Regions from separate parts of the Alkalihalobacillus sp. MEB130 genome, predicted to be linked through region 2. Evidence: a T-box and tRNA genes for the amino acid it is inferred to sense, from the RefSeq annotation. Region 2 holds a T-box; the other regions hold tRNA genes.
What was found. A T-box is a leader RNA that pairs with one kind of tRNA and senses whether it is charged. The one in region 2 lies ahead of N0O92_RS04625 (valine--tRNA ligase), so its partner is inferred to be a tRNA-Val.
Positions count from the first base shown of each region.

Region 1: it encodes a tRNA-Val, which carries the amino acid that the T-box ahead of N0O92_RS04625 (valine--tRNA ligase) is inferred to sense. The anticodon was not compared.
Region 3: it encodes a tRNA-Val, which carries the amino acid that the T-box ahead of N0O92_RS04625 (valine--tRNA ligase) is inferred to sense. The anticodon was not compared.

Region 1 covers NZ_JAOANA010000013.1:89,535-92,789, forward strand. The annotation lists gene N0O92_RS14185 (MDR family MFS transporter) at 1-6, opposite strand, end outside; gene N0O92_RS14190 (TetR/AcrR family transcriptional regulator) at 196-1,089, shown strand; tRNA gene N0O92_RS14195 (tRNA-Leu) at 1,178-1,259, opposite strand; tRNA gene N0O92_RS14200 (tRNA-Thr) at 1,268-1,343, opposite strand; tRNA gene N0O92_RS14205 (tRNA-Val) at 1,347-1,422, opposite strand; tRNA gene N0O92_RS14210 (tRNA-Glu) at 1,430-1,504, opposite strand; tRNA gene N0O92_RS14215 (tRNA-Ser) at 1,525-1,615, opposite strand; tRNA gene N0O92_RS14220 (tRNA-Ile) at 1,646-1,722, opposite strand; tRNA gene N0O92_RS14225 (tRNA-Gly) at 1,739-1,809, opposite strand; tRNA gene N0O92_RS14230 (tRNA-Pro) at 2,139-2,215, opposite strand; tRNA gene N0O92_RS14235 (tRNA-Arg) at 2,221-2,297, opposite strand; tRNA gene N0O92_RS14240 (tRNA-Leu) at 2,307-2,395, opposite strand; tRNA gene N0O92_RS14245 (tRNA-Cys) at 2,421-2,491, opposite strand; tRNA gene N0O92_RS14250 (tRNA-Gly) at 2,505-2,576, opposite strand; tRNA gene N0O92_RS14255 (tRNA-Gln) at 2,579-2,653, opposite strand; tRNA gene N0O92_RS14260 (tRNA-His) at 2,670-2,745, opposite strand; tRNA gene N0O92_RS14265 (tRNA-Trp) at 2,760-2,833, opposite strand; tRNA gene N0O92_RS14270 (tRNA-Ala) at 2,837-2,912, opposite strand; gene N0O92_RS14275 (protoporphyrinogen oxidase) at 3,224-3,255, shown strand, end outside.
Region 2 covers NZ_JAOANA010000003.1:216,844-220,098, reverse strand. The annotation lists gene N0O92_RS04625 (valine--tRNA ligase) at 1-1,989, opposite strand, end outside; T-box leader at 2,036-2,271, opposite strand; gene N0O92_RS04620 (hypothetical protein) at 2,445-2,651, shown strand; gene ysxE (spore coat protein YsxE) at 2,759-3,255, opposite strand, start outside.
Region 3 covers NZ_JAOANA010000048.1:147-3,401, forward strand. The annotation lists rRNA gene rrf (5S ribosomal RNA) at 32-147, shown strand; tRNA gene N0O92_RS23350 (tRNA-Ala) at 193-268, shown strand; tRNA gene N0O92_RS23355 (tRNA-Met) at 285-358, shown strand; tRNA gene N0O92_RS23360 (tRNA-Ser) at 394-486, shown strand; tRNA gene N0O92_RS23365 (tRNA-Gly) at 516-587, shown strand; tRNA gene N0O92_RS23370 (tRNA-Leu) at 617-705, shown strand; tRNA gene N0O92_RS23375 (tRNA-Arg) at 715-788, shown strand; tRNA gene N0O92_RS23380 (tRNA-Pro) at 804-880, shown strand; tRNA gene N0O92_RS23385 (tRNA-Gly) at 1,046-1,116, shown strand; tRNA gene N0O92_RS23390 (tRNA-Ile) at 1,133-1,206, shown strand; tRNA gene N0O92_RS23395 (tRNA-Glu) at 1,266-1,340, shown strand; tRNA gene N0O92_RS23400 (tRNA-Val) at 1,347-1,422, shown strand; gene N0O92_RS23405 (hypothetical protein) at 1,464-1,631, shown strand; tRNA gene N0O92_RS23410 (tRNA-Lys) at 1,639-1,714, shown strand; tRNA gene N0O92_RS23415 (tRNA-Leu) at 1,733-1,814, shown strand; gene N0O92_RS23420 (class D sortase) at 2,194-2,763, shown strand; gene katX (catalase KatX) at 2,914-3,255, shown strand, end outside.

The DNA.
Region 1 (3,255 bases), on a different contig from region 2:
TTCCATTATATTTCCCCTCTCTATACCATAGGTACATCTTTTATACCTTTAGTTCATCTTGACAATATATTATACTAACGGTTCAACTAATTCAACACTAAAATTTCTTTATAGTGATGGATTTGTCCAAATAAATAAAATAAGGTATGATTACTTCTATACTAGCAGTTCAACTTCAAATAAAAGGTGATGTATATGAACGACAGAAAACAACATGTCATAAACATGTCCCATAAACTATTTGTAGAGAAAGGATTTCAAGCAACGTCCATTCAAGACATTTTAGAATACAGTGGAATTTCAAAGGGAACTTTTTATAATTACTTTTCTTCAAAAAACGAGTTAATAATGGCTCTCTTTAGAACGTTTTATAAAAAGATGGAAAAAGAACGAAATGAATTGCTTATAGGTGAAGATCCTTCTGATATCGAAATTTTCGTTAAGCAATTTGAATTTCAATTAAATACAAACAAAAAGAACAAAGTTTTTACTCTGTATGAAGAAGTCCTCTTCTCAACCGACGAGGAACTCAAAGCCTTTATAAAACGAGGCCAAATTCGAACGATACAATGGGTCTATCGACGATTTCAGGATATTTTTGGTAAAGATAAGGAACCTTATTTACTCGATTGCGCGATTATGTTTTTAGGCATTCTCCATCAAAACATGAAGTATTACACAATGGAACATCAGTCCAATACGAGTACATATCAGGTTGTGCGTTATAGTGTAAAACGAATGGAAAAAATGGTTCAAGAACTAGCTCAATCAAATGAACAACTAAATAAACCTGAACTTTTAAATAAATGGCTTCCTTCTATAGAACTAGAGGGAACGAATCTCCAAGCACAGATTAGTGAAGTCATTACCGCTTTGAGGATTTCAATAATAAACCATGAAGAGAAAGAAAGAAATTTGGAACTTTTACATTTCCTCCAAGAGGAACTCACTCACAATTCTCCTCGTGAATTTCTTATTGAAAGTGTGATCGATTCATTAAAAAACACCTTATCTTCAGTTCATCAAGAGCAATTCGCTTCTCTTGACCGTCTCGTTTCTAAATACTTTAATTGTGAGAAGGGAAATTAGGGTAGGTATCGTTTCATGTTTAATTAGAGGAAATGAAATGAAAAAGAGCACAATCCAATTAGTTTGGATTGTGCTCTTTTTCTATGAATGCGGGTGAAGGGAGTCGAACCCCCACGTCAAAAGACACTAGATCCTAAGTCTAGCGCGTCTGCCAATTCCGCCACACCCGCGAAATAAGTGGTGCCGGCCAGAGGACTTGAACCCCCAACCTACTGATTACAAGTCAGTTGCTCTACCAATTGAGCTAGGCCGGCATATGGTGGAGGATGACGGGATCGAACCGCCGACCCCCTGCTTGTAAGGCAGGTGCTCTCCCAGCTGAGCTAATCCTCCATATAATTGGTGACCCGTACGGGATTCGAACCCGTGTTACCGCCGTGAAAGGGCGGTGTCTTAACCGCTTGACCAACGGGCCACTAGAAATAAAGCATGTCATGGCGGAGAAGGAGGGATTTGAACCCTCGCGCCGCGTAAACGACCTACACCCTTAGCAGGGGCGCCCCTTCAGCCACTTGGGTACTTCTCCATATCTCAGTTATTACGTTTTACTGTGGAATGGTGGGCCTGAGTGGACTCGAACCACCGACCTCACGCTTATCAGGCGTGCGCTCTAACCAGCTGAGCTACAGGCCCACAGTAATTTTATAAGAGCGGGTGATGAGAATCGAACTCACGACATCAGCTTGGAAGGCTGAGGTTTTACCACTAAACTACACCCGCATGTTAACTAGATTTGTATCATAAAATTGACTCCGCCCAAACATGTCTCTTCCTCTTCTAGCAATTCTCAGAAGCAAATGCGTCGAGACAACTCGTAGCTTATTCGGCAGAAGCGTTGCTCGTGGCTGAGGTTTTACCACTAAACTACACCCGCATGTTAACTAGATTTGTATCATAAAATTGAATCCGCCCAAACATGTCTCTTCCTCTTCTAGCAATTCTCAGAAGCAAATGCGTCGAGACAACTCGTAGCTTATTCGGCAGAAGCATTGCTCGTGGCTGAGGTTTTACCACTAAACTACACCCGCATATTACATTATTTGACTCTCTGGTCGGGAAGACAGGATTTGAACCTGCGACCCCCTGGTCCCAAACCAGGTGCTCTACCAAGCTGAGCCACTTCCCGTAATATGGCGCGCCCTGAGAGATTCGAACTCCCGACCTTTTGATTCGTAGTCAAACACTCTATCCAGCTGAGCTAAGGGCGCTTATTTAATTGGTGCCGAGGGCCGGACTTGAACCGGCACGGTAGTCACCTACCGCAGGATTTTAAGTCCTGTGTGTCTGCCAATTCCACCACCCCGGCAAGGCAGATACTTGTAAATTAATGAAGGCGGTACCCGGATTTGAACCGGGGATCAAGGTTTTGCAGACCCGTGCCTTACCACTTGGCTATACCGCCATTATTGTAAAAGAGCGGAAGACGAGATTCGAACTCGCGACCCCCACCTTGGCAAGGTGGTGTTCTACCACTGAACTACTTCCGCATTGGCTGGGCTAGCAGGATTCGAACCTACGCATGACGGAATCAAAATCCGTTGCCTTACCGCTTGGCGATAGCCCAATACATTGTAGTAATATGGGGCGACTGATGGGAATCGAACCCACGAATGCCGGAACCACAATCCGGTGCGTTAACCACTTCGCCACAATCGCCACGTTAATCATATTGGCAGGGGCAGTAGGAATCGAACCCACACCGGAGGTTTTGGAGACCTCTGTTCTACCGTTAAACTATGCCCCTAAATGGTGGAGCCTAGCGGGATCGAACCGCTGACCTCCTGCGTGCAAGGCAGGCGCTCTCCCAGCTGAGCTAAGGCCCCATTTACGAAAACAGTAAAAGTAATCACTCGAACAATTAATACTATACCACAGCATCTTATTCCACGCAACTATTTTTATTGTTTTTATTTTTTGTCCTTCACGAATTTTTATTTTATCATAAACTTAATAACATACAAGTCTTTAGTTAAAAAATCTTAATCAAACTGCCGGTATCCCATCCACTCTAACTAAATAAGTGGAGGGAAATCAAAAAATATGTCAGTATGTTGTACAGATAACTAATATAAGGAGAGAAATGAGTACATTACGTTATAATAAATAGAGAAACTGTCAAATAGGAGTGAGAACACTGAAAACTATAGCTGTTATAGGTGGGGGGAT
Region 2 (3,255 bases):
TTCGTCTTCTCCGTATAATGGCAACTTTGCCATTTCAATGTACCAATCACAGAAGTCATCCCAGATAAAGTTATATAAAAGACGTCCAACTTCACCAAATTCATACGCATCAATTAGACGTGTTACATCAGCGATTGTTTCTTGTAAACGAGTAAGAATCCATTTATCAGCAATCGTCTTTTCACCACTTAAATCAATTTCCTCATACTTTAAGCCTTCCATGTTCATTAGAGCGAAACGAGAGGCGTTCCAAATCTTATTTCCAAAGTTCCACGTTGATTCGACTTTTTCCCAGTAGAATCGCAAGTCATTTCCCGGGGAACTACCGGTAGATAAGAAGAATCGTAATGAATCGGCACCGTATTTGTCGATAACATCCATTGGGTCTACCCCGTTCCCAAGTGATTTACTCATCTTACGGCCTTCTGAGTCACGAACAAGACCGTGAATAAGTACATCATCAAATGGACGTTTGCCTGTAAATTCAAGTCCTTGAAAGATCATACGAGATACCCAGAAGAAAATAATGTCATACCCCGTTACTAAAACATTCGTAGAATAAAATCTCTCATAATCAGGAGATGTTTCGTCTGGCCATCCCATTGTTGAAAACGGCCATAAAGCAGAACTAAACCACGTATCTAAAACATCTTCATCTTGTTTCCAGTTTTCTGCATCTTCAGGCGCCTCGTGTCCAACATACACTTCCCCTGTTTCTTTATGATACCAAGCAGGAATTCGATGTCCCCACCAAAGTTGTCTGGAAATACACCAATCACGAATGTTTTCCATCCAGCGTAAGTATGTTTTTTCAAAACGGTCCGGCACAAAGTTAACTTTGTCTTCTGAGTTTTGCAAATCAATCGCCGCATCAGCAAGTGGTTGCATTTTTACAAACCATTGCGTTGATAAATATGGTTCTACAACTGCCCCACTACGCTCAGAGTGACCAACAGAATGCATATGCTCTTCAATTTTGAAAAGAATGCCTTCTTCTTGTAAGTCTTTAACTAGTTGTTTACGGCATTCAAAGCGATCCATTCCTTGGTATTTTCCTGCTTTGGCATTCATCGTTCCATCCTCATTCATAACTAGAATGCGCTCAAGGTTGTGACGGTTTCCAATTTCAAAATCATTCGGGTCATGTGCTGGTGTAATCTTCACTGCACCTGAGCCAAATTCCATATCAACATAGTCATCTGCGACAATCGGAATTTCTCGACCTGTAATTGGGAGGGTAACCGTCTTTCCAATCAAATGTTTGTAGCGCTCATCTTCTGGATGAACGGCCACTGCTGTATCACCAAGCATCGTTTCAGGACGAGTGGTTGCCACTTCAATGGAGCCACTTCCGTCTGTTAACGGATAGTTCATATGATAAAATGCACCTTGAACATCTTGATAGATTACTTCGATGTCTGATAGAGCTGTTTTCGTTTGTGGATCCCAGTTAATAATATATTCGCCTCTGTAGATTAAGCCTTTTTCATAAAGCTTAACGAACACTTCGCGAACTGCTTTTGACAAGCCTTCATCTAATGTGAATCGTTCACGAGAGTAATCAAGTGAAAGCCCCATTTTTGACCATTGGTTGCGAATGAACGATGCATATTCTTCTTTCCATTCCCAAGATTTCTCTAGGAATTTTTCGCGTCCTAAATCGTAACGACTTAGTCCTTCTTCTTTTAGTTTCCCTTCTACTTTTGCCTGAGTCGCAATACCGGCATGGTCCATTCCTGGTAGCCAGAGCGTGTCATAGCCTTGCATTCTTTTTACTCGGGCAAGAATATCTTGCAACGTTGTATCCCATGCATGACCTAAATGCAACTTCCCTGTTACGTTTGGCGGGGGAATGACAATGGAGTACGGTTGTTTCGATTCATCGCCAGTTGCTTCAAAAAATTTCCCATCTTTCCAAAACGAATACCATTTTGCTTCTGTTTCTTGCGGATTGTACTTTGTAGGCATCGTTAGTTTTTCATCACTCATTCGTTCTTCCTCCTTAAATTCAAACAAATAAAAAAAACCCCTCCATCCAAAGGACGAAGAAAGTTTGCTCGCGGTACCACCTTTGTTTGCAACACAAAAAAGTTCATGTGCTACACACTCAATCTGATAACGGTCAGTGGCCGGCTATCCTTACATGTCGTTGACGTTTCACGATAGCTGCTCCTAGGCGACATTCAAATCGTACATCTTAAGAAATCTCTCAGCTACTGATTTCTCTCTCTGAAAGGTTCGGATTTTACTCTTCCTATTCAAGGCAGTTCTTTATGTTTTTATATTTTATCTCGAATTTGGTTCATTCGTCAATAAAAGCATCGCCTATTTTTTTCGTTTCTATACCTTTTCGTTTTCATTGTAGGCTTTTGCCTAAGTGCTTGCACATCTATTAGATTCGTGCATACCGTAAAGTATGGAGTCTATTGAAAGAAGGTGTTACGATGCGTCGACGTTTTGGGCGTTTCCATCATCATCACCATAACCGCCCAGGTTGGTGGCTAAAAATACGAGCGATCTTTGCACAAATTCTCGTTCCTCTCATTTGTTTTCAATTATTACGCACGCTTCTTTTGCCAACTACTTTTGATATGATACTACTTACACTCATGATCGTTATGTACTTTTCCATTACTTTGCGTCTAATATAAAAAAAGAGATTGTCTCATAAGAATCTGACCCCCTTCCCTATTTCAGTACAGTTCGTTCCTATACTGGTTACTCGGGGGTCTGAAACTTGAATTGAAGACAACCTCTATTATTGATCAGCTTGCATTTCTTGTTGTGCTTGCTGCTCTACGACAATTAGCTTTTGCGTTAATCTCTGAACTCTGCGCATCGATGTTAAACGCTTTTCTAACCTTTGCACATGCTCAAATTCTCTTGCAGAACCTTTGTTCTTTAAATATGAATCTACAGCAAACGCAATCGGCTCTGGAAAATTTAAATAGGCACACATCAAATGTTTTTCTTCTTCTAGCAATGGCAAGTGTCTTTCATAGTTAACAAACCATTGCAATACCTCTTCTTCCACCCAATAAGCATGCTTAAAGCTATACCTACAGAAACTAGCTAAATCTCTTGACGGAGTATCAATTCCGGCTCGCTCAAAATTGAGCAATAATGGCTCATTGTCTGCTGTAAAAAAGGAGTGTGAGCGATTGACACGGCCGTGACAAAGAACTGTTCGATATTTCTCTTTTTCTAAACACGTTTCATACCATTTTTTTAAATGTTCTTTTGCTACTTCAGCCA
Region 3 (3,255 bases), on a different contig from region 2:
TCTAGTTTTGAGAGAACTGTTCTCTTAAAAGTCTGGTGGCGATAGCGAAGAGGTCACACCCGTTCCCATGCCGAACACGGTCGTTAAGCTCTTTTGCGCCGATGGTAGTTGGGGGCTTCCCCCTGTGAGAGTAGGACGTTGCCAGGCTTTTATAGGACTAACACAGTTAGTCCTATTTTGTTCTGTGATATTGGGGCCTTAGCTCAGCTGGGAGAGCGCCTGCCTTGCACGCAGGAGGTCAGCGGTTCGATCCCGCTAGGCTCCACCATTTTCATAGATATTGTGGCGGTGTAGCTCAGCTGGCTAGAGCGTACGGTTCATACCCGTGAGGTCGTGGGTTCGACTCCCTCCGCCGCTATTATATGTACCTTAATTGATAGTTTTACTAATATTGGAGGAATACCCAAGTCCGGCTGAAGGGATCGGTCTTGAAAACCGACAGGCGGGTTAAACCGCGCGGGGGTTCGAATCCCTCTTCCTCCGCCATTATTTGTAAATTAGGGTACCTATTACATGCGGAAGTAGTTCAGTGGTAGAACACCACCTTGCCAAGGTGGGGGTCGCGAGTTCGAATCTCGTCTTCCGCTCTTTTATTTATTATTTTCTTAAAGTCCTAGCCGGGGTGGTGGAATTGGCAGACACACAGGACTTAAAATCCTGCGGTAGGTGACTACCGTGCCGGTTCAAGTCCGGCCCTCGGCACCATTTTGATATGCGCCCTTAGCTCAGCTGGATAGAGTGTTTGACTACGAATCAAAAGGTCGGGAGTTCGAATCTCTCAGGGCGCGTTTTTAAAATATATACGGGAAGTGGCTCAGCTTGGTAGAGCACCTGGTTTGGGACCAGGGGGTCGCAGGTTCAAATCCTGTCTTCCCGACCATAACTGTAACATGCGGGTGTAGTTTAGTGGTAAAACCTCAGCCACGAGCAATGCTTCTGCCGAATAAGCTGCGAGTTGTCTCGACGCATTTGCTTCTGTGAATTACTAGAAGAGGAAGAGACATGTTTGGGCGGTTTCAATTTTATGATACAATCAAGTCAACATGCGGGTGTAGTTTAGTGGTAAAACCTCAGCCTTCCAAGCTGATGTCGTGAGTTCGATTCTCATCACCCGCTCTTAAGAAAGTACTGTGGGCCTGTAGCTCAGCTGGTTAGAGCGCACGCCTGATAAGCGTGAGGTCGGTGGTTCGAGTCCACTCAGGCCCATATTATTCCACAGCACCTCAGCGTTGAAGGTTTGATTCCTATCTGTGGAGCGAAGAAATGGCCCGTTGGTCAAGCGGTTAAGACACCGCCCTTTCACGGCGGTAACACGGGTTCGAATCCCGTACGGGTCACCAATAACTGGAGGATTAGCTCAGCTGGGAGAGCACCTGCCTTACAAGCAGGGGGTCGGCGGTTCGATCCCGTCATCCTCCACCATATCTAATTATTTATCTTCTGAAGTGTCATGAGTTACTTCATTGAATAAACAGCAAGAGCCATTAGCTAAGTTACGAGCAAAGCTTCTTGAACTGCTTCGAGTTGTTCTGACGCAAGTAGCAACAGAGCTTTACTTGGAGAGGAAAGAACAGGTATACGAACGAAGCGACACATCGTCCGTAATCATCATGAGTTACTTCATTGTATAAACAGCAAGAGCCATTAGCTCAGTTGGTAGAGCATCTGACTTTTAATCAGAGGGTCGAAGGTTCGAGTCCTTCATGGCTCACCATTTTTTAATCTTGAATAGGCGGGTGTGGCGGAATTGGCAGACGCGCTAGACTTAGGATCTAGTGTCTTATGACGTGGGGGTTCGACTCCCTTCACCCGCATTCAATTTGGTAAGAAGAAAGCAGATCGACGTTATGTTGGTCTGCTTTCTTTTTTATTATGGGTGGAGGAACAGATCCTTCTCCTATATCAAGCGGACTCACGTTCCGTTATCTGTGACAAAGCAGTTATTTTACGATGGTATGCGGACTATGGTTCCGCTATTTCGTGTTATAAGGGTGTCTATGTACGGATTTTTTGCAAATAGCGGATTCTGTGTCCGGCAAATCTTTCAAAAGTTAGTTTTTTGTGAAATAGCGGAACTGGTGTCCGTTTGGGGGGAAGGTACATTTAGAGGAACCACAATCTATGTACTTAGTACTAGAATATAGCTATAATGAGAGAAGACTAGTTGGATTGATCAAAAGGAGCGACTTTATTATGAAAGTACTTGCACGCATCATTATTCTTCTTGGGTTAGGATTTTTAGCTTTTGGTGGGTTTGAATTATATCAGACGTATACAAAACAAAATGAATCTATGGCTGAGGCTCAGAAAATTTTAGCTGAATCGAAAGAGGAAGTGATGACGGCTGATGATATGGATTTTATAGATGGAGATGTGATTGGTGCGTTATATATTCCGCGGTTAGAAAAAGAGATTCCTATCATTTCTGGTACTGATGAAGATGAATTAAGTCGTGGAGTCGGACATTATACAACCACGGTTTTACCAGGGCAGAATGATCAAATCTTACTTTCTGGTCACCGTGATACGGTTTTTCGAGATTTTGGGAAACTAGAAAATGGAGATGAGTTTATCGTAAAAATGCCGTACGGCGAATTTACTTATGAAATGTACGAGTCTGAAATTGTTGATGCTGATGATCGTACAGTGATTCGGTCTACCGCTCCAGATGAGATTTTAACGTTATCGACATGTTATCCGTTTAATTTTGTTGGAGCCGCACCAGATCGATATATTATTTATGCGAAACCAGTTTTGAACTAATTATAGAATAAGGAAATAGGGTTGTCTCTTACAGGTCTTTAATCGGACCTTTGAGGCACCCTTTTTTGTTTGAGAAAGTTTTCCAATTTTTGTTTTGAATAAAATGTAGTTGGACATATTGGTAACTGTAAGTAAAAGGAGGGAATACATTTGGAAGAGAATAACAAACCTACTGGATCCAATGAGACAGAGGACACGTTAACGAATAGGCAAGGACATCCTGTTACGAATAATCAGAATGTCCGTACTGTTGGAAATCGTGGTCCTACAACGCTTGAGAACTATGATTTTTTAGAGAAAATTAGTCATTTTGATCGTGAGCGCATTCCTGAGCGTGTCGTTCATGCTCGTGGTGCAGGGGCACATGGGTATTTTGAATCGTATGGCACTGTTGGTGATGAGCCTGTTTCAAAATATACGAGAGCGAAAGTGTTCCAAGAAAAAGGAAAACAAACGCCGGTATTCGTTCGTTTTTCTTCTGTTGTTCATGGA